2 regions of the Cellvibrio chitinivorans genome follow, and region 2 is predicted to be linked to the other one. Evidence: predicted binding sites of a transcription regulator. Region 2 holds the regulator's gene; the other holds the start of a gene.

Region 1 (11,715 bases), on a different contig from region 2:
ACAGCCTTCTCGCGCAGTTCATCACTCAACGACAAATCAAATTTAATATTCCCGGTGATGTGTACGTTTGCTTCAGGTAAGCCTAACCCCACAAAACGCGCAGCATCGACTGAATTTTGAATTAACGCCAAATGCAAATCTTGCAGCATGGATGAGCTCAAGCTGGAAAAGCGCGCATAACCCCGCGCTGATTTTTCAGACAGTCGGGCATTAATTAATATTGCTGGGATATTGCGTTTGGCACAGGCTGCCAGCGCATTTGGCCAAAGCTCTGTCTCCATAATTAAATACATGCTTGGTTTGATGCGCCGTAAAAATCTGGCAACTACATCAGGCAAGTCATAGGGTGCATATACGTGAACAACGGCATCCCCCAACGTGGCCTGCACCCGCTCCGACCCTGTTGGCGTAGTCGTGGTAATCACTAATTGAATTTGTTCATCAGCAAGCAAACGGCGAATCAACGGCAATGCCGCGAGAAACTCCCCAACAGAAACTGTATGTAACCAGATCACTTTTTTGGAGGTATTTAACGCAGGAAAAAAACCAAACCGTTCCGCCCAACGCTTGGCATAAGCTGGCGCAGCGATTGAACGCCACAACAAGCGCAACAAGATGAAAGGCAAAAAGAGATAAAAAATGCAGGTATAAATGAGGCGCATAGGGTGATCATTGTTGTTGGTGATTAACCGTCAGAATAACAAATCACCCGCCCTGAGCACAGCTGCAAAGTTTTTTGCCTACAACCGGCTATCAAATGAGCTACACAGTACACATAACCCGTCTAGCAACAATACTTGTTTAAAACTTATCCGGATGCGCGGCAAACTCAGGGCTACCTTGAATATGCGCAACCCAAGCACATCGCTCCTCACAAAAAATTCTATCGTCCGGATTAAGGTGTAAGTCTTCATTGAGGCTTCCGGCTGGAACCACTAAAAATGTTCCTGACCGATTTATATAGGGCACACCAGAACCACAAACTTTGCAAAATTGCTTAGCCCAGCTTTTAGCGGACGCAAGCTCAAACCGTTGAATAAACTCTTCACCGGATTTCCACGCAATATTCTCAGGCTTTGTAAAAATATTCGAAGCATGTGCAGAACCTGTAGAGTGCCTGCACCGTGAGCAATAACAAATATGAAACGAAGAAATTTCCCCATTTACTTCATAAGTGATAGCACCACATAAACACTGACCTGAAGCTCGCTTAAATTCTTGACTCATATTCTGGCCTCGAAATTTTTAATGCCGTTGGGTTGCGATTTTGTCGATTGCCTTTTCGCAGAAAACTTGCAGAAACGCATTGCTAAAACTTAGGTTTACCACCAACCGATATTGAATTTTTATTCTCCATGTAGGTTGGGCTATGAGCCTTTACAGAATATCACTTCAAGATCAGCCTTGGATTCTTTCTTAACTTTACATGCCGAGGTTCGCAAGTTGATTAACAACTCACGGAAAATACTCAATTAACTCGAAGATCAATTTTAGCCATTAACCCGCCAATAACAAAAAAGCCGTGCAGACTTAAACCTGCACGGCTTTTTATTTACTTGATTTTCAGCCCTTTATTCAAGAGCTGGTATCAATTATTGCGGTAAGGCGATGATCGATACGGAACCGATTGGGTCGTAGGAGTAGTCGTCTTTTGCTTCGCCTTCGTCGGCGGTCAAAATAAATTTGCCGTCTGGGGTGAAGGTGAGCATGTCGGGCAATGCGCCTACTTTGGCAATACCAATCAGCTTGTCGGTTGCGGTATCGAATACTACAACTGTGCCTTGCTGGGTTTTGTCGGTTGCTTGCAGTGCACCGGCGAGCATTCCGTTTTTAACGGAAACACTGTTAATGCCGCCACCGTATGGACTCAGGTCGATTGATTTTACAAACGCGAGATTTGCAGGCACGGCAAGGTTAAATACATCGATGCGCGAGTTAGGTAACAGTTCACCGTTGTTCAGCACAAACAATTGTTTGGTAGCAGGATCATAAGCACTGATTTCTGCTGCCGCTGCGCCGCCTTCCAACAGACTGCGCGCAACAAAACTGAATACACCTTCAGCATCGCTTTGGTACACAGTGATGTTGCCGCTGTCTTCGTTTGATACGACCAACAATGGGTTGCTGTTCGGGCTATCCTCAGCGCTGATAAATAAAATGCCTTCTGGTGCATCATCACCTGCGGTTTTCAGGAATTGTTTGAAAGTGACGTTGCTGATGTCAGTGATGTCGTACACCGCTACTGCATCCGCACGTTCCAAACCGATAAATGCATAACGCTTGGTACCGATCATACCGACTGCGATATTTTCCGGCTCTACACCTTTGGCATCGCTGCGATCATCTGGATAAGCGCTCGCCAGATTGGATTGCACTTCCAAATCATTGCCGCTGTCGTAAACTTGTTCACCGGTTGTTGCATTCCAGATACTGAATGAGCGCGCACCAAAGCTCAGCAATTCACTATAAACCGTTTCGGCGGTAGATGATTTACCAAATTGTGTCACCACTAAACGGCCTAATTTTTCATCGGTTTTCAACTCGGTAGCGTTCGGGAAATCTGACTCATCCAAAGTGAGGCTAGATACTTTTACACCCTCAACAAAGTTATCGTAATAGTCGCGCACATCACCTTCGTTAGCGGTGATTACATAATCCATTCCGCCTTCATTAAAGGTAGCAATGCCATCTGGTTGATACATACCATAGACTTTTGGATAAGCAGCGAATTCAACTTTATCGTCTTTATCGCTCGCATCAATTTCATTTCCAGCTACGCCATAATCTTTGAAACCCAATGGGAAAATATTGGTGATAGCAGGAGTGCCATCCAGATTAATACGTGCGATGCCGTTGTTTTCTTGCAGAGTTACCCATGCAGTTTTTGAATCAGCAGAGACGGCGATGTATTCCGGTTCAACGTCGCGCGCCAAATCAGCATTCAAACCAAACACGCGGAAACCGCCTGCTTCCAAATCGGTTTCATCGTTATTGAACGATGTGAAATTCAAGGTGGTAACAGTCAGATTCAGTTCTGGCGTCATATAGTTTTTCATGCCGGGCGATGCGTAGAGCTGGGTAGCAGTACCATCGCCCAAATCGATCCATTCACCACCATCAGGTAGACGACCGTTGGCGTTCACGTGGAAATCGCCGTGGCTCACTTGATCTTTAATCGCTTCAAAAAGAGTGAGTCTGATGGTTTCGTTTTTGCCGATACCAAAAGTTTCAGCTGTATTCAAAATTACATTTGCTGGTGCGTTAGCTGGTAGAGTTGAACCAGCCGCTAAATCTGGCAGCAATACCAAAAAACCTTTACCGGGAATAGTAGTGCCGCCGGGAATTGGCATGCCGGGGTTTTCGCTATCGCTCAGCGCCCACTCACCTTCAGCAAAGGTGTAAGGCTCGGAAGATTTGTTGTACAGCTCAACATAGTCGAAATCGATATCGGTACGGCCTTTTGATACCACTTCGTTAATGACGATATCACCTGCAGATGCTGGTGGGTTTACCACCGGCAATGCGTTGAGCGCACCGGGTGATGCAACCAAGGCTTCATCTTGCGTGTGCCACTCGCCACCATCGGGCAAACGACCAAAAGTATTTACGTGGGTGCCAGCTGCCCAACCTTTTTCATCAACAATTTCGCCTTTGTAGGTCAGCAATGCGGTATCGCCCTTGCCCAAACCAAACTCGCCTGCGCCACCAATGATGGTGCCTGCAGGTGCATCAAACGGCACTGTGGTTTGATCTACTGCGATCAACAGAAAACCATGCGCTTCAATCACAGTACCCGCAGGAATCACAATGCCGGGAACCTTGTCTTCAGTCAGACCTTTCAAATCATTTACTGCCCACTCGTCAGCAGCAAAAGTGTAAGCCGTGTTATCTGCATTGTAGATTTCGATGTAGTCGTAACCGCCGCCGTCTGAACGCATTTCATTTAATACCAGTTGCGGCATTGCAACTGAAGAAGATGATGACGACATATTTGATGATGATTCACTGGACGAAGACAGGCTTGATGCTGAATCAACCGATGAAGAAGCCACAATCGATGAAATAACAGAAGAAGCAACAGAAGACGATGCTGATGACTGAACTGACGATGAAACACTGGAGCTCACCAGTGATGATGACACAGAGCTGGATGATGAATTGTTTGAGTTGTCGTCGCTACCGCCACAGGCGGCCAGCGTTAAGGATACAGCGGCAAGCGTCGCCAGCTGTGGAAGCTGTTGCATGATTTTCATAGTTATTCCTATCGCTTAAAAATAAAAAACACCTGCACTTGGCTCAATACAGAGTCAGGAAACAGGTGATGTGTACTTTTCGGCGACAAGGCTAACCAGCGATTGTGACAATCGCGCAACAGATAGATGACAGAGCAATGACAAGGTAATTGCGCATCCCCCCATAAGATTCCAGCAACACGAACGCACCAATATCGACCACAAACCTTAGCTACACCCCAAAATGGTCATTCAGACTTATAGATTGAAATGCCACTTGCCTAATGCCCCTAATAACCTCAAGATCGCGCGCCCATTTTGAGACATGGCTCACATCCTGCATGGCGTCAAATACAACAACTAAAAGTATTACCACACTAAAACACTACAAACTCTAGAAACAGGTGAAGAAGACCTATGCAACATCTAGTAAGCGACACTATGCAATTGTCGCCCACGGAACGCGGCTGGCTGAATTGGTACGGAAAGACAGGAAAAATCGCGATGGGTTGGTCCTGCTGGTTAAATCGCAACCGCTACCCGGTGATGGAACAGGCGTTTGAAAGCATCGCCAACACTCGCATCAAACTCTTACAACAATGGGTCAAACGCCAATGGGCGCAGCTGGAATCTTGCCGCAGCCAATTGCATCTGCTCGATGACAACTACGAAAACATTCTGCGCAAAGCTTGGCAATCAATGAGTGATTGCACCGAATTATTTGTGATCGACCAACAGGGTAAGGTCATCAATTCAACCTACACCCGTCGCGCAGGCGCGACGGATTTAAACCCGCGCGCAGTACAAACCGGATTGGAAAAACCGTTTTTGCATGGGCCTTATAGCGATACCGAAACATTGCATATCGGCAAGCGCAGCTCGGCATTTCACGATCAAGTTACCTTGATGTTTTATTTGCCCATCGAACTAAGCGATGGCAAAAAAGGTTGCTTGTGCGCACGCATCCCTAACGATGTGCTGGGCGATTTAATCCAGCGCGAAGCCGGACATATTTTTACTGAATCCGGCGATAACTATTTATTTATGGTGAAATCCATTTTTGATCCACAGATCAAAAGCGGTACCGCCCTCTCCCGCTCGCGTTTTGAAGACAACACTTTTTCCCACGGCGAGAATTTAAAATCCGGCATTCACACCGACTGGGGCACAGTCAAAATTCAACAACATACGGAATTTGAAATTCGTTTTACTGATCCAGCTACAAACGAACTCCACCCGGGTGTACGCGAAACGATTCGGAAAGGCAATAATTTATTTGTCACCTACCCCGGCTATTCCGATTACCGCCATATTCCCGTTGTCGGTAAAGGCGTGACCTTTAGCTTGCAAGGCTCACTCGATACTTGGGGCATGATGTGTGAAGCAGACTTGGAGGAAGTTTATCGCCATCGCTCGCTCAATTTTAAATTGATGCGTTTGTATAGCTTGTGTGTGGGCGGTAGTTTTTTAATTAATGCAGCGCTACATGAATACACGAGTTTTTCAAACAGCGTTATTAGCGCAATCACACTGCTCAGTTTATTTATTGGCGGCAGTATTTTTAAAGCGCGTGGGCCGCGTAAGCTGTCGCGTCGCTTAGGCAAGATGACCGAAGTGATTCACACTATCGCCGAAGGTGGCGGCAATTTGCAGCAACGTTTGGATACACGCAAATTAGCCAATGATGAAACGGGCGATTTAGGCCGCTGGACAAATAGTTTTATCGACAACCTTGATCACATCGTAGGTGAAGTGATTGGGGCAGCCGATGAAGTGATGAAAAATAGCGACTCGCTGCTCAAACGCAACTCAGAGGCCAATCAATCATCCAACCATGTTTCCAACTCGATGGAAAAAATGCTGGAATTGGTACACACCCAATTGCAGGAAATCAGCAATGCCTCTGGCACCGCAAGTGATATGAAACGCATTATGGAAGATGTAGTGCAGCAGGCGCGTAGTCAATTTGAATCGGTGCGCACCGGCACCCAAAGCATTCGCGATGTAGTAGAAACCTCGGCGCGCACTATTCATACGCTTAACAATCGCACCAGCGAAATTGGCAACATGGTGTCGCTCATCAGTGACATCACCAGTCAAACCAATTTGCTTGCGCTCAACGCGGCAATTGAAGCGGCGCGGGCGGGCGAACATGGCCGTGGGTTTTCAGTTGTTGCCGAAGAAGTGCGTAACCTTGCCGGAAGAACCGCCAGTGTTGCACAGGAAATTGGTGAGAAAATTGAAGCAATTCGCAGCGAGTCACAAACTGCTGCCGCGTATATGGAAACCAGTGTTGCCGATGTGGATCGCGGTTTGCGTTTGGCGGAGGAAGCATCCACTGACAATTCGCAGCTGCACCATATTGTTGAGCGCATGTTCGATATCATTCACCACATTGATACCAACAGCCAACAACATGGCCATCATGTGCGTGAAGTCACCAGCGCCAGTCACACCATGAATAAAGTTGTACGCGCATTGCATACGAGTTCTGACAGATTAAAAAATACTGCGACTAAATTGCATCAACTTGCCGGTGTATTTCAGGTGACAGCGCGTTAATTTCTTACACTTTCCCGCAATAAAAAACGGCAGCCGCAGCTGCCGTTTTTTCTTCAACATTCGACCTTCAAAATTCAACACGCAACAAATTTATTGATACACGCGAACATAATCCACATACATACGCTGCGGGAATACACTGCCTGCATCCGGGCTGCCTGGCCAGTTTCCGCCTACTGCTACGTTGAGCAATAAAAAGAATGGCGAATCAAATACCCAGGCACCATAACCTTGTACTTGCGCGCGAGTCACTGAGTAGAACTGCACGTTATCGCGGAACCAGCGAATGCCATTTGCATCCCACTCCACTGCATATACGTGATAATTCACATCCACATATTCACCCAGATTGTGCGTGCCCATAAACGGCGTATTGCCTGAATAACCCGGGCCATGCAGAGCGCCGTGCGTGGTTGTAGGTTCATAACCCACGTGTTCCATAATGTCGATTTCACCGGACTGCGGCCAACCCACAGAACTGATGTTATTGCCCAACATCCAGAATGCCGGCCAAATACCTTGGGTTTGCGGCAATTTCAAACGCGCTTCTACGCGGCCGTGGGTAAAGGTTTTCTTGTTCTGCGAGATCATGCGTGTAGATGTGTATTCGCAGCGACCATACCAGCAATTGTAGTTCGCCGGATTTTCGCGGCGCGCTTCCAACACTAATACATTGCTGCCTGCTTGCGTATCGTATTGCACGTAAGCATTTTGCCCGCCAGTGTAGTACTGACGCTCGTTATTGCCCCATCCTCCGCCACCGGTTTCAAACGTCCAATTCGCAGAATTGATACTGTTGAACTCATCGGCAAACACTAATGGGCGGCTACTCGATGCAGTGCGAATCACAATAGAGGTGACGTTATCGTTAAAGCCTTCGTTGTTGAGGCAATCATCATCGGCAGTGACTACGCGTGACGCGCCGGTAAAATTATCGCCTTGATACAACACAGCTTCATAACCCGCACTCACGCGAAGGGATGACATATCGTTATCGATAAATCCACGCGCTTGCAGTGCCGCCAAATTGTATGAGCCGACATCCAAGCCAACCGACCATCCAGTGTAAGGACAGTGTTGATAGACAGTAGCGCGCGCAGTGCCAGAACCGTTGGATACCACTTCAATCCAATTGAAGTTCCAATCAGCTGTTTGTGCAAATACCCCGAGAGCGTAAGTACCTGCATTTAAATTCATGGTACGCGACACTGTTGTCCAAGTTTGCCAGCCACCCGTTGCGGGAATAACAAAATTGCCCAGTGGAATTGCGCCGCCATTTAAATCAACGGAAGCTGTTGCACCATTGGGAGCGGCAACACGCATACGAATAGTGTAGCTACCCGTTGCAGGAATATTTAATCCGTTATAGGTAAGCCATTCGCCCTGTGCAATCCAGCCAACGTTGTAACCACCACCAGTATCGGTAGTTGCTTCTATATCCACTGCATCACCGCGAAATACACCGCCGGTGTTGCCCGGTGTTGTATCGTAAAACGCGTTGTAATTTTCTGCTTGATAAACCACTGCATTGCTGAGCGATGAAAAACCCAAACCGGCAAATAACAATGCCGATAAGAGCGCCCAGCGCATGGATTTTTTATTTTTCATATCCGACTCCGTTGTTATTAACAGTAAATAGTGATCATCATTCCCGACTGCCGATACCTGTAATCATCCTCAACATTTGTGATTACCAAACCGCCGATAAAGCTTCGCCAACTCGCGACATAAAAACACCGCAAAGGAAGGGTTACATCAGATGATCAAACCGAAAAACGTGCGCACAGCAATCAAAAATGCACACCGATTTGTAAGTGCGTTAGTAGCAAGAGCTGTAGTTATTGTTGAGCACTGCCGCAGCACGCAAGGAGTATAAGAAAAAGTTAACGCGACTCAAAGATGGGTAAAACGCAGGAAAACCCTATCAACCAAGAGTTTTTCAGCAACAGGTAGCAACAGAAAAAAATCGCACCTCATATCACCGATGTTCCCACTTTATTTTGCAAAAAATGAAACGATTCTAGCGAAAGACGAATGAAAAAGTGACGATGAGTGAGAACCAATTAAACCTACCTGCGGAAATAAGTAACACTTTTTAATTCACGCACAGACGCCGTAGATAGATGCGTCAATGCGTGTGAATGTGACACAGTTAATGTGCCATGTTGCATTCAAACTGAATCGGCACACGAATTAACCGCGCAATGCCTTTTCGATAGTTGCTATATCGATTTTGCGCATGGTCATCATGGCATTGAAGGCGCGCTTTGCCGCTGCGGGATTAGGGTCGGCAAAAGCGCGCATCAATAACGCTGCGCTTTAAGGGTGAAGATAGCGACGAAAACGAAAAAATGAACTAGACGCTAGTCAAATGAGTAATTAACTGAAGCTCCGTACATCCTCGGGGGGTTATAGAGACCTCTTGGAACCCCAATAAATGAAACTGAACGCTGACGCAGATTGGCTTCATCGGTAAGGTTTTTCACCCACAAGGAAAGATCCCAAGTCGAACCTATATTTAGACCAACGCGCGCATTCGCAGCAAAATAATTGGGAATACTGTTATCTGGCGTATTGTTGGGATTTGAAAAATAATCCCCCGTATAACCATAATCTATATGCCCATAAAACTCTGTTTGCTGAAATACCGGCTGGCGATAATCAAGACCTATAAAGTAAGTGTGCTCTGGAGCATAAGGCAAATAATTATCATCGTAATCAATTCCCGAGCCGCCGCCATTTTTAAAGCTATCAAACTTGGCTTGAGTGTATGCAGTATTAACACTAAGGCTGAGCTGATCCGTAATGTGCGCCGTTAAATCCAATTCAATTCCTTGGCTTGTGACTTTTCCGGCGTTAGTGAGCGATAGAACCGTTCCAGACGACTGTGTAGGTACAAACTGAAAAACCTGAAAGTCATCAAACTTAGTCACAAATCCAATCAGATTCAGCACCAATTTTTTATCTAAGAACTGTGTTTTTGCACCTATTTCATAGTTAGTTGCGTATTCAGGATCAAACTGAAAATGCTCTAACGTAGTAATGAAATCGGCATTCCACCCTCCACTCTTATAACCACGGGCAACACTGGTATAGAGCAGAACATCGGAATTCAATTGAAAATTTATGCCCGCTTTTGGAAGCCACTCATTAAACGTTTTCTCATCAATATAATGATCTACGTTAATAAACAACCCGGAATTATCATTGCTTGAGTAGTCAATGTTTTTTACTTCATGCACGTAGCGAACACCCGCAGTCACACTCCAGCGAGAATCAAAATAATAATTACCATGAAGATACAAGGATTGCGACTGCAACCCTGCAGTCGCAGGCGTTTGTAAAAATGAGTTGGGAGCAGGCGCAAATAAAGGACCTGTAGTAGCACTACGCTGGGTCGAGCTGTCTTGATCTAAAAAATACAGACCGACCACATAATCCACTTGCCCACCTTGCGGTGAAGCTAGCCTCATCTCTTGAGAAATTTGATCACTTTTTTCATCAAATATACTGAAGGCAACATCCAGCGGAGAATAATCTTCCTCGCTTAACTCACTAAACTCATTTGATCGAATACCCGTGATTGATGTCCAGCGAAAATCTTCTGGTGTTTCATAAACTGCCTCAATCGTTGCTCCTTTCAACTCTCGCCACTCATATTCATCCGCATTGTGCGCAACCACAAAGGGTTCAGGCGCCAACGCAAATCCATTGAGCGCACCGCCCGCAAGCGCTTCGGCGTTAGTAGACTGATCATCATCTTTCAAATAATCAAAACCTATATCCAGCTGTAAACTCTCAACTCCTAAATAACGGAGTTTCAGTTTTGCAACATCACGGTTAACGCCCTGCAGCTCCCGCTCCAACGTCTTATTGTAGATATAGCCATCTTGTCCGGTAGAACTAACTAGCAAGCTCGCATATAGATCCGTTGTTAGTGGCAGATTGATTTTCCCGGTAAGGGATTGCAGATCAAAATTACCTACATCACTGCGCAACTCGGCAGAAAAATCTTCCTCTGGTTTTTGAGTAACTATATTGATCGAACCAGCCAGCGCATTAGTTCCCGCTAAAGTACCCTGAGGGCCGCGCAATACTTCAATATGTGCAACATCCAATAGGCTTTGATCAAAACTTGATGAGCGGCCAGTTAAAACCCCATCGATATAAACGGCAACACGCGCATTGGTGCCGATATTACGGGCGTAATCACCAACACCTCTGATAGCAATCTCACCCCGTGTGTTTCTATCGCCTCGACCAAAGTTGATATTGGGTATGGCCGACTCCATTTCTGTCAGCGAACTGGCACCGATCTTCTGTACGAATTCTTTATCGTAAGCACCTATTGCAAGCGGTACTGACTGTACATTTTCATCACGCATCTGCGCGGTTACTAAAACCTCTTCTAGTTCAGGAGAAGTTTTATCTTGCGCATAGGTGTTGATGCTGCCGCTATAGCTTCCTGCAACTATTAATAATTTTCCAATGAATAACGGCAGATTATTTTTAATTTTTATTGCCATGAAAAATGACTCAGGATGAAGGAAAATGGAGATAAAATCAGGTTAGGCTAATAATTATGTAATTCAGGCATAAGCCTTTAAAGCATCTTGTAGTCGCTTTAACGTTAATGGCTTCTCCATAAAGCCAGTAAACCCTTTTGCAATCAGGCCTGATTGATTGGCTCCTAATGGCAAACTGGTTAATCCAATAATGATGGTGTCACTACCAATGCGACTGCGTAAACCTATCGTCGCCTGTTCTCCGTTCATTTTAGGCATATGCAAATCCATCAAGATCAAATCATAGCGCTTCTGCTCACACTTACGAATTGCTTCCATGCCGTTTTCGGCGTAATCCATTTGATAAAAAGGCGACAGCAAGTTTGCTGCTATATCTCGATGAATATCCTCATCAT
Region 2 (11,715 bases):
TTGTAAATAGCCGCCGAGTTAATACCCACCTTATCCGCACCGGCATTCAACATGGTGCGAATGTCTTCCACCGTGCGAATACCACCGCCGACAGTCAGCGGGATAAACACTTCGCTGGCGATCTTCTCCACCGTGTGTACAGTGGTGTCGCGGCCTTCGTGAGTCGCAGTGATATCGAGGAAGGTGATCTCATCCGCGCCATCGTCGTTGTAACGCTTGGCGATCTCGACCGGATCACCCGCATCGCGGATACCGACGAAATTGACGCCTTTGACCACACGGCCGTTATCGACATCAAGACAGGGAATAATGCGTTTTGCGAGTGCCATAAAAATTCAAACCGATGATAAAACAGGCGCGCATTTTAGCCTGTATGGCAACCAAGTGACAGCTACAGCAACTTCAATCAGATTTACTTATATTCAATTTGAAAATTATAAAAGGATTTACTTTCATAACTATTTATGTCGATTTTTTTACAATTCACACCAACAATAGAACCTAATCACCTGATTTAAAAGAGAAAATTTATTGGCGCATAAGTTGCTGAACAGGCGCGGGGTTTCCATGACGGAAATTCTCCTAATCTCTTATCCTAAAGGAAAATACATGAAAGCAATTACCTCGCTTGTCGCTGCTGCACTGCTCTCAGTTGCCAGCTATGCCAACGCCGGCCTGTTTCACTTCACCGGCGAGATCGAAAACCACAACGATGTTATCTACACCTACTTCACCGTAGAAAACGATGCCACTAACGTGCGCGTTTGGACTGACTCATTCCAAAACGGCATTAATTTCGATCCTATCACTGCACTGTGGAAAGCTGACGGCACTCGCATCGATCAAAACGATGACAACGCCAGCATCAACCCATTGACTCAAACCATCTACGATTCAGGCTTTTTGGTTCCCTTCCTTGCCGCCGGTGATTACATTTTTACTGTTGCCACCTATAACAACTGGTCAATCAGCACCCAGTTAGCCGATGGTTTTACCTTTGACAACCAGGCACCTATTGCCCTGAGCCAATGGAACCAACCGGCCAACAGCACCAACATGGGACCTCACTGGAGCCTGTGGCTGGATGGTGTTGATAGAGCAAGCAATCCGACTGCTGTACCTGAGCCAACATTGCTGGTACTACTGGGATTGGGTCTGCTCGCACTCGGCTTTAAAAGAGCGCGCCAAGCCTAAGTACTATACCTAAGAAAAAGCCCCGGTATGTTGTGCATACCGGGGCTTTTTTGTGGCACTTAAAGGCGCATTAGTTAGCGTCGCAATAGGCTTGCGCTTCCGCCATGGTCAGCGTGCCTTCATAAATTGCGCGGCCGGTGATGGCTCCGCAAATACCTTTATGAGCTTCCGCTTTCAGCGCGCGAATGTCATCCATATTGGTCACACCGCCGGAGGCGATCACTGGAATGCTTGATGCCTGCGCCATAGCCACAGTCGCCTGCACGTTTACGCCTTGCATCATGCCGTCGCGCGCGATATCGGTGTAGACAATACTGCTTACGCCATCTTGCTCAAAGCGCTTGGCCAGTTCAGACGCCTGGATATTGGACACTTCTGCCCAACCATCGGTAGCAACCCAACCGTCTTTGGCATCAAGGCCAACAATGATATGGCCGGGGAACTGTTTGCACATATCGGTCACGAATTGCGGCTCTTTTACCGCTTTGGTACCGATAATCACGTACTGCACACCCGCGTTCAGGTAATACTCGATGGTTTCCGCGCTGCGAATGCCACCGCCGATTTGAATCGGCAGATTTGGATAGGCTTTGGCGATAGCAGTTACTACCCCACCATTGACCGGCTTGCCTTCAAAGGCGCCGTTCAAGTCCACCAAGTGCAAACGGCGGCAGCCCTGTTGCACCCATTGTGCTGCCATCGCGACGGGATCGTCGGAGAATACAGTGGAATCGTCCATCAAACCCTGGCGCAAACGCACGCATTGGCCATCTTTTAAATCAATTGCGGGGATAATTAACATGTAAAAATCTCATTCTTTCAGATTATGTAGGTTGGGCAGCCATGCCCAACAAAGGTGGCGAAAAGACAATGTTGGGCATGGCTGCCCAACCTACGCTTTTCCATCCCAATGTAAAAAATTCTTTAACAGCTGCAAGCCAACGGTGTGGCTCTTTTCCGGGTGGAACTGGGCGACGAACAAATTGCCCCGCGTCAGCGCCGCGTGAAATTGGAAGCCGTAGTCACAAGTACCGGCGATCAAGCTAGCATCTTCGGCAATCACGCAGTAACTGTGTACAAAGTAGAAGCGACTGTCTTGCGCAATATCGGCCCAGAGCGGGTGATCATTGTGATGGACCTGATTCCAGCCCATGTGCGGCACTTTTAAATGTGCACCTGTGCTGTCAGTGTGATTTTCACCGAAGAAGCGCACTTTTCCCGGCAAGATGCCAATGCAATCGACGCCGCCATTTTCTTCGCTGAAATCCATTAATGCCTGCATACCAACACAAATCCCCAAAACCGGTTTACCGGTGGCGATTTGCTCGCGCAGCAGTTGGTCAAAGCCGAGGCGTTTGATTTCCGCCATACAGTCGCGGATTGCACCCACACCGGGGAAGACCACGCGATCTGCCGCTGCAACGACCGCAGGATCAGAGGTCACAACAACATTTTGTTCCGGCGCCACATGTTCCAGCGCACTTTTGACTGAGTGTAAATTGCCCATGCCGTAGTCGATTACAGCAACGGTTTGTTTCCCATTCGCCTGTTTATTTACCGCGTCTGTCATCGCTTACAAAGTTCCTTTAGTGGAAGGAGTGATGCCTTCCATACGCGGATCTTTTTCCAGCGCCATACGCAGCGCGCGACCAAAAGCTTTAAATACGGTTTCGATCTGGTGGTGCGCGTTGTGGCCACGCAGGTTATCAACATGCAGGGTTACGCCCGCGTGATTCACAAAGCCCTGGAAGAACTCCCAAAACAATTCCACATCAAACTGGCCGACGCGTTTTTGGGTGAAGGGAATATCCATTACCAGACCGGGGCGGCCGGAGAAGTCGATCACTACGCGCGACAGGGCTTCATCGAGGGGCACATAGGCGTGGCCATAGCGGCGAATGCCTTTTTTATCGCCCACTGCTTTGGCGATGGCCTGGCCGATGGTGATACCTATGTCTTCCACCGAGTGGTGGTCGTCGATATGGGTGTCGCCGTCGCAGGTCACGTCCAGATCGATCATGCCGTGGCGGGCGATCTGGTCCATCATGTGTTCAAGAAAAGGGACACCAGTGTTGAACACGCCTTTACCGGCGCCATCCAGATTCAGGCTGACGCTGATTTTGGTCTCAAGAGTATTACGAGTGACCTGTGCAATGCGGTCTGACATAACTAAGTCTCGCAGGAACGAAAGATGCGCGAATTATATAGACTCGGGGCGCCAAATTCACGGAAAGCTGCGCTATCAGGCTGATTGTTAAGTTGGCATACAGATTTATCCACTCAAAATCGCTGCAAAACCCTTCTCCATCGCCAACCCTTATGGATTTCTACTATGGCCAAGACCCTGTTTACCCGCTGCCTGCTGAGCGCTTGCTTACTTGCCTCTGCCAGTGCTTTTGCCAGTTCCAGCAATAACCCTAACAATCAGGAATACACCGGTTGGAGCTGGTCAGGCCATGTGGATCACGTGACCTTTGATCAGGAAACCGCAGCCGAGCAGGGCATCAAAGAAAGCGCTACTGCCGTCGGCGGTGCTGCTGAGTACTATTCAAGCGCAACAGAAAATACTCTGTCGCTAGGCATCAACTTTTTGTTTTATCGCGACAACGCTGCTTTTGCGCAATATATTGAGGACTACTGGGGCGATATCGACTACTCCGAATCCGACGCCAATGCCTTTATGGTGTTTGCCGAGTACGGCCCCAAGTATCGTTTTGGTCAGGACAACATGACCTTTGTGACTGTGCGCGGCGGGGTGAGCGGCATGCTTTACTCCGAGCGCGCGATTAGCGGCTGCCGCAATTGCTACTCGGAAGATATAGACATAGATGGCGGCCTTTACGGCGTGTTGGGCATTGGCCAAACCCTCGGCAGCCTCGATCTGAGCCTGCAGTTTCAGCAGTATTTCACCGGAGATATCGACAATAGTGTGCGTTTGAAGCTGTCTGGTGCCTTCTGATTTTTATTCCTACTTAACCCATCCTGATGGCACAGAAAATGCCATCAGGCCGATTTCATCGCTCATCCGTTTTTTTATAAAAAGTCGTTATTAGGCGTCGCTTGCGTTTGTGAGGTCATGGATTACCTTTAAATCGCACCCGATTGAATTCAGCAGCATCAGCAGGATTGCCATGTGATTACCTATAACTACTATCCGAGAAATAGATTGACCGATCCCCTAAACCCCATTCGCCAGCTGATCCGGCAGGCGCAGGAGCAGGACGCTGCCACCAACAAGCTGCTGGAGTTTGTGGAGTGCCGCAAGCAGCGTTTGCACGCCGCCATCAAGCTGCCGGAACAACAAGCTGCCACGCAACTGGCCGACTTTGTGGTGCGCTACATCAAACACGTGCCGGATTTTATCGACGCCATTCGCAGCATGGCGCAGGAGGCGGGCATTGCCAGTGAAGTGGAGCCGCTACTGAAAATTGCGAGCGATTATTTTATGTCGCCGCCGTCGATTGTCGGCCCGCACAGCCAGCTGGAGGCGCTGCTCGATGAAGCCTATCTCGCCCATCGCCTGCTGGAAGAAGTGAATGATCGATTTATGGCGATGAGCGGCATTCCGCTTGCGCCTATGGATATGACCGTCGCCAATGTGATCGCCCATGAGTTGATTGGCGAACCTTTCGCCAATGAGCTGGATCAGGCAGTGCTGTTTTCTGCGGAGTTGCTGCTCAACGAGCATCAGTTTGATGGCGCCAACTTTACCGATTACGTCAACGCCCATCGCGACAACGGCTGGACCGAGGAGCTGGAGCGCTGGCCCTGCCTGACGGATGATTTATCGATCAGCGTCGATTTCGACCCCAACCACACCACCCGTCATTGATGGCCGCTATTGATCACAACTATTGATCGCAACTTATTGCTCGAATCTATAGCTGCTTAATTTCGGTATTGAGGGTTTTATCCTCGTAGCGGCTCACATCCAGCATGTTTTCGCTTTTGGCGACTATCACCGACACAGTCGCATCGCCGGTCACGTTGACGGCGGTGCGCACCATATCCAACAGACGATCCACGCCGATAATCAGCGCTATACCCTCGACCGGCAGACCCACCGACTGCAGCACCATCGCCAGCATCACCAAGCCGACACTGGGTACACCGGCAGTGCCGATGGAAGCGAGAGTCGCGGTGAGGATAACCATCAAATAGCCAGATGCGCCTATGTCGATGTTGTACACCTGCGCGATAAACACAGTGGCAACACCCTGCATAATCGCCGTGCCGTCCATATTGATAGTGGCACCAAGCGGCACCGAGAAGCTGCTGACTTTGTTGTCAACGCCCAAATCATGCTCCACCGTGCGCATGGTCACTGGCAGGGTGGCGTTGCTGGACGCGGTACTGAACGCAAACACTTCCACTTTCCACATTTTGCGGAAAAAGGTGATGGGGTTTAAACCGGCGAGGGTTTTTAACAAGCTGCCGTAAACCACAAACCCGTGCAGCAAGAGTACAAAAAGCACGGTGAAAAAATACTGCGCCAGATCGGCGATAGCACTGAAACCTATAGAGGCAAAGAGTTTGGCGATCAGACAGAACACGCCGTAGGGCGCCAATTCCATTAGCAACATCATCATTTTCAACACAACTTCATTGAGCTGCTCGAAGAGGGTTTTCATGCTGTTGCCAACTTCGCCGCCGGTGCGGGAAATAGCAATGCCAAATAAAATCGAAAATACGATCACCTGCAACATATTGCCCTGCGCCATAGCCTGCACCGGGTTGCTGGGGAAGATGTTGATGAACGTTTCTTTAATAGAGGGAGCCGGTGGAGCCGCGTAGTTACTGGCCACTGCCATATCCACACCCGCGCCAGGCTGGAACAACATCGCCACGCCCATCGCCAAGGCAATGGCAATGGCTGTAGTTAGGGTATAGAGCACTACCGTTTTGGTCGCCAGCGCACCCATGCGGTTGTGGCCACCGAGCGAAGCGGCGCCGCACACCAGCGACACAAATACCAGCGGCACTACCAGCAACTTCAGCGAGGCCACAAACACCTGACCTACGGCATCCAAAACCCCGTTGACGACCACATCTTGAATCCACTTACCGTAGGCTGTGGTCGCCGAGGCATGGGCTTCATCCAACCCGAGCAGCAGGTTGAGTATCACCCCCACCAGCAGCCCTGAAAGCATACCAAGCAGGATTTTATTGGTCAGGGACATGTCGCCTCGCGTAATAGTTATTGATAGTGAGAGCTGATAGGAATGTTAGGGAGTTACTCGTTAACCGCGTCTTTCAGCGCCTTGCCCGGCTTAAAGGTCACGGTTTTGCTGGCGGCGATTTGAATGGTCGCGCCGGTTTGCGGATTGCGGCCTTCGCGCGCGGCGCGTGAGCTTACATTGAAGGTGCCAAAACCCAACAGGGCGACAGATTCGTCGCGGCTCAGGGCATTGGTAATTTGTTCGATAAAGGCAGAGACCACCAAATCAGCCTTGTTTACACCCAGATCAGTATTGTTCGCCAGTGCGACCACGATATCGGTTTTATGCATCATCTTGCTCCTTAGTTTGTTTTGTATGTGTTGTATAGCATCGTATTTTCTGTAAAAAGCTGCGTCGATTTCATCGAGTGACCTTGGAGTTTACCCGCAATACTGGCGTTGCGGCAGACCCGCGCCGGTTTTTTCCCCATGCTAACGCGATTTCTGTTCAGGGATGTCAGCGCGCAATTCATCCTCAAGTAAACACAAGCTGCTACACTCCCGCCCCGTTTACTGCCCTCATTTATCCAGCAAGAAGGAGATAGCCTTTGCCCAAGGCTGCACGCAATTCTGTATTTCCTCTGTTAAAGCGACCCCTGTTATGGCAACCCCTTAGTCGCATCGCTCGCCAGCAGCGGCCGAGTCTTGCGTTGCAGGATTGGCTGAGCCATAGCGGCTCGCTCACGGCGCGTTTGATTGATGCGAGCCAAGGGCAGTTCAGGGTGAAAGTGGTGCGCCAGATTATTGCAGTGCCACGGTTGGATGAGCAGCAGGTATTGGGCATGAAACGCCCGGCGCTGGCGCTGATCCGCGAAGTGATTCTGTGCGGCTGCGACGAACCTTGGGTATTTGCGCGCAGCATTTTGCCGCTCACCAGCCTGACCGGTCGCTTGCGCCATTTACGCAAGCAGGGCACCCGCCCGCTGGGCGCGTTTTTGTTTAGTCAGCCACAGATAACACGCAGCGCCATTGCGGTAGCGCGCATTAGCCGCGATCATGCCTATGTTCCCGCCGCTCTGGCTGGCACCTCAATTCTCTGGGGGCGACGCTCGGTATTTAGCCTGCGCGAACAACAGCTGCCACAAAAACCACTGCTGGTGAGCGAAGTATTTCTACCAGCGTTCACCGACCGGCTTGCACGGCAGGCACTTAATCCGAACGGTTGAATCACACATACACACTATCTATAAATAGAAGCGACTTTTGGCCATGAGCAAAGATGTAAAACCCAAAAACCCCAAAGCGCCGCAATCATCCAATAAGCAAAAGGGCAACCCTAAGCCTAAGGCGCAGCCTGCGGCTACCGCTGCTAATCCATCAACAACTCCATCTACACCCCCTTCAGTAAGCACAGCCACAAGCCAGCCGCAAAATCAGCCACACAACCAAACCCAACCCCCAGTTAAAACGGCGTTAAAAAAACCTTCAAAAGTGGCGAAAATCATTAAATCAGCCGATAAAAATGCCAAAGCCAGTGCATCGCCCAGCCAACTGCAACAAAAAGCCGCCATCTATTGGCGCCTGATGCGTATGGATCGCCCGATTGGCACCTTGCTATTGCTCTGGCCAACCCTGTGGAGCCTGTGGATTGCCGCTAAAGGTGTGCCCAGCATCAAAAATCTGGTGATTTTTACTCTGGGCGTGATCGTGATGCGCGCCGCTGGCTGTGTGATCAACGACTTTGCCGACCGTAAAATCGACGGCAAGGTCAAACGCACTCAAAACCGACCGCTCGCCACTGGCGCGGTATCCAGCAAAGAGGCGCTCGGCCTGTTTGTCGCCCTCTGCCTGATCGCCTTCGGGCTGGTACTGATGACCGATCCGCTCACCATCAAACTCTCGGTCGGCGGGCTGATTCTGGCTTTCTGCTACCCTTTTATGAAACGCCACACCCATCTACCTCAAGTGTTTTTAGGCGCAGCCTTCGCCTGGGGAATTCCCATGGCCTACGCCGCCGAAGCGGGCGAATTACAGCAGGGAATTTGGCTGATCTATTTGGCAACAGTGCTCTGGACAGTCGCCTACGACACCTTTTATGCGATGGTTGACCGCGATGACGACCTGAAAATTGGCGTCAAATCCACCGCGATTTTGTTTGGCGAGCAGGATCGTCTGATGACCGGTGTGCTCCAGCTAATGACGATTTATGCGCTGGTGTTGGTCGGCAACCGCTTTGAATTAGGCGGCTTGTATTATTTGGGATTGGTAGTCGCAGCCGCACTCTTTGCCTATCAACAATGGCTGATCCGCTTCCGCAAACGCGAGGACTGCTTTAAAGCCTTCCTCAATAACAACTGGGTCGGCGTAGCGGTATTTGTCGGTCTGGTCGCAGATTACGCGCTCCGTCAAACGCCTGCGGCGGCTTGAGTAGCCGCCTGAATTCACCCCAACCCCATCATCACCACAGAGGACGAACTATGAAGTTCTGGTTATGTCTTTCGCTGCTGATCACTAGCACTACCGCCGCCTTGGCCAAAGCTGCCGAACCCGCCGTTTATGGTCCGCGCTTGGAAGGGTTTGAATACCCTTATCCCACCAAAACCTTCGCGTTTGAATCCCAGCAGCAAGCGCTGGAAATGGTGTACATGGATATCAAACCCGCGCAGCCAAATGGCCGTACGCTGGTGTTGATGCACGGCAAAAACTTCTGCGCCGCGACCTGGGTAGGGACGATCAAGGCGCTGGTAGATGCAGGCTATCGCGTAGTGACGGCCGACCAGATCGGCTTTTGCAAATCCAGCAAACCTGCGCATTATCAATTCAGTTTCCAGCAGTTAGCGGCAAATACCCGCGCGTTGCTCGACTCTATCGGCGTCAATCAAGTCACGGTGATGGGGCACTCCATGGGCGGCATGCTCGCCACCCGCTTTGCGCTTATGTACCCGCAGCAAACCGAACAACTGGTGATGGTAAACCCCATCGGCCTTGAGGATTGGAAAGCACTGGGCGTGCCTTATCGCAGTGTGGATGACTGGTACAAACGCGATCTGAATACCAGCGCCGAGGGCATCCGCAAGTATCAGTTATCGACTTATTACGCTGGCAAGTGGCGCCCGGAGTTTGACCAATGGGTGGAGATGCAGGCGGGCATGTATCGCGGCAAAGGCAAGGAGCTGGTGGCGTGGAATTCGGCGCTGACCGCCGACATGATTATGAGCCAGCCGGTGGTTTACGAATTCCCGCAACTGAAAATGCCGACATTGCTCTTGATTGGTGAGCTAGACAATACCGCCTTAGGCAAAGACGCCGCACCCCCTGAGCTGCAAAAAACCTTGGGCAACTATAAAAAACTCGGGCGTTTAACAGCGCAAGCCATTCCACGTGCGACACTGGTTAACTTCGCGGATTTAGGCCACTCGCCACAAATCCAAGCGCCAGAGCGTTTTCATCAGGCTTTATTAAAAGAACTAGCGCGATAACACTTTTTTGCGAAATGTTTACACTGTCATAAATTTGTAACACTGAAATTATTTAATACTCTGCAACATTAGCTTCACAAAACTGTGCGGCATTCAGCTGTTATTTCAGGTAGAACTTATATGACCGGTCGTAAAATCCTTATCGTTGATGATGAATCTGCAATCCGCGATATGCTGCGCGTGGCCTTGGAAATGGCCGAATATCATGTCATGGAAGCGAGCAATGCCCAGGATGCTCACGGCCTGATTATCGATGAAAAACCCGATTTGATTCTGCTCGACTGGATGATGCCCGGCACCAGCGGGATCGAATTGGCGCGCCGCTTAAAGCGCGATGAAGTGACCGTGAATATCCCGATCATCATGCTTACCGCCAAAGGCGAGGAAGACAACAAGATTCAAGGTCTGGAAGTGGGCGCGGATGATTACATCACCAAGCCTTTCTCGCCGCGCGAACTGGTTGCCCGCCTGAAAGCGGTATTGCGCCGCGCCGATCCACAAATCACCTCCGCACCGATTACCGTGCAAGGTCTCTGCCTCGACCCCGCCAGCCACCGCGTCACTATTAATGACCAGTCGGTGGATATGGGCCCGACCGAATATCGTTTACTGGAATTTTTCCTGACCCATCAGGAAAGAGCCTATACTCGCAGCCAGTTACTGGATCACGTCTGGGGCGGCAATGTGTATGTGGAAGAGCGCACGGTTGATGTGCATATCCGCCGCCTGCGCAAAGCCCTGACTGTGGATGGCCACGAAGACCTGATCCAGACAGTGCGCGGTACCGGTTATCGTTTCTCTACCCGTATCGAAGCCTGATTCACTGAATTCGTCGCAAAGTCGGGACACCACTGCAAGACACGCCGTGAATACATCCCTGTAGGCTCATCTTCGACATCCATGTCTCAGACGGTCTTACAGCGGTGCCCCGACCTTGCTACCGCTATGTGCCACGAGGTTGTCGGTCTTGTTAAAAGGTTTCAGCGCTGAACTCCAGCGCATTCTCATTATCCTCGCCATTTGCAGCCTGATCGGCTTTGTTACCGGCAATATTGCTGTTTGGTTGCTGATCGGCTGCGTCATTTTCATCCTGCTGATGTTGCGCCAGATGCGCCGCCTCAACCAATGGATTGTGTCCCAGCAGACTGAATACCCGCCCGAAGCCAGCGGCATTTGGGGGCAGATTTTCGACAATATCTACAAGCTGCAAAAACAACAGCGCGATGAAAAAGAAAACCTGCAAGCGGTGATCAAACGGATTCAGGAGATCAGCTCGGCACTCAAAGACGGTCTACTGATTCTGGATGCGCGCGGCCATTTGGACTTTTGGAACCCGGCGGCGCACCGCATGCTCGCGCTGCACGCCAAAGATCAGGGGCAGTCGGTAATCAACTTTATCCGCCACCCCAGATTTGTCGCCTATTTTGAAGAGGGCAATTTCAGCGAACCGCTGGAGCTGCCATCGCCGCGCTTTAACTCCCGCCACCTGCAATTCCAGATCACCCAATTTGGCAAAGGCGAGCGCTTGATTGTGGTACGCGATGTGACGCAACTACATAACCTCGAACAGATGCGACAGGACTTTATCGCCAACGTCTCCCACGAACTGCGCACCCCGCTGACGGTGATCAACGGCTATGTGGAAACCCTCGCCGATAACAACACCACCCCCAGCTGGGATAAACCCCTGCAACAAATGATGCAGCAGGCCAAGCGCATGTCGCTACTGATCAACGACCTGCTGGTGCTCTCCAAGCTTGAGACGACAGAAGCAGGGCACAATCACAAGCCGATCAATATTGAACAGCTGCTCACCATCGTCAAAAGCGAGGCGGATGTGCTGAGCAAAGACAAATCCCAGCAGCTGACGCTGATCTGCAACAA

Evidence for each region. The regulator PhoB, encoded in region 2, activates phosphate uptake and scavenging genes when phosphate is short. The targets are predictions, from matches to a motif close to TGTCATAAANNTGTAACA.
Region 1: SPL68_RS17340 (choice-of-anchor I family protein) is a predicted target of PhoB. The motif match lies at 4,379-4,396, and genes of this name have one in related genera.

What each region holds. Positions count from the first base shown of each region.
Region 1 covers NZ_JAYKKN010000009.1:35,248-46,962, forward strand. Annotated here, with positions in the region: gene waaA (lipid IV(A) 3-deoxy-D-manno-octulosonic acid transferase) at 1-662, opposite strand, end outside; gene SPL68_RS17335 (GFA family protein) at 802-1,227, opposite strand; gene SPL68_RS17340 (choice-of-anchor I family protein) at 1,593-4,253, opposite strand; gene SPL68_RS17345 (methyl-accepting chemotaxis protein) at 4,650-6,794, shown strand; gene SPL68_RS17350 (family 16 glycosylhydrolase) at 6,885-8,402, opposite strand; gene SPL68_RS17355 (TonB-dependent receptor) at 9,158-11,320, opposite strand; gene SPL68_RS17360 (response regulator) at 11,384-11,715, opposite strand, start outside.
Region 2 covers NZ_JAYKKN010000001.1:764,463-776,177, reverse strand. Annotated here, with positions in the region: gene hisF (imidazole glycerol phosphate synthase subunit HisF) at 1-329, opposite strand, end outside; gene SPL68_RS03300 (DVUA0089 family protein) at 610-1,194, shown strand; gene hisA (1-(5-phosphoribosyl)-5-[(5-phosphoribosylamino)methylideneamino]imidazole-4-carboxamide isomerase) at 1,265-1,996, opposite strand; gene hisH (imidazole glycerol phosphate synthase subunit HisH) at 2,087-2,764, opposite strand; gene hisB (imidazoleglycerol-phosphate dehydratase HisB) at 2,768-3,361, opposite strand; gene SPL68_RS03280 (hypothetical protein) at 3,527-4,153, shown strand; gene SPL68_RS03275 (hypothetical protein) at 4,361-5,026, shown strand; gene SPL68_RS03270 (dicarboxylate/amino acid:cation symporter) at 5,073-6,374, opposite strand; gene SPL68_RS03265 (HU family DNA-binding protein) at 6,428-6,703, opposite strand; gene SPL68_RS03260 (chorismate--pyruvate lyase family protein) at 6,961-7,578, shown strand; gene ubiA (4-hydroxybenzoate octaprenyltransferase) at 7,904-8,779, shown strand; gene SPL68_RS03250 (alpha/beta fold hydrolase) at 8,830-9,831, shown strand; gene phoB (phosphate regulon transcriptional regulator PhoB) at 9,952-10,650, shown strand; gene phoR (phosphate regulon sensor histidine kinase PhoR) at 10,799-11,715, shown strand, end outside.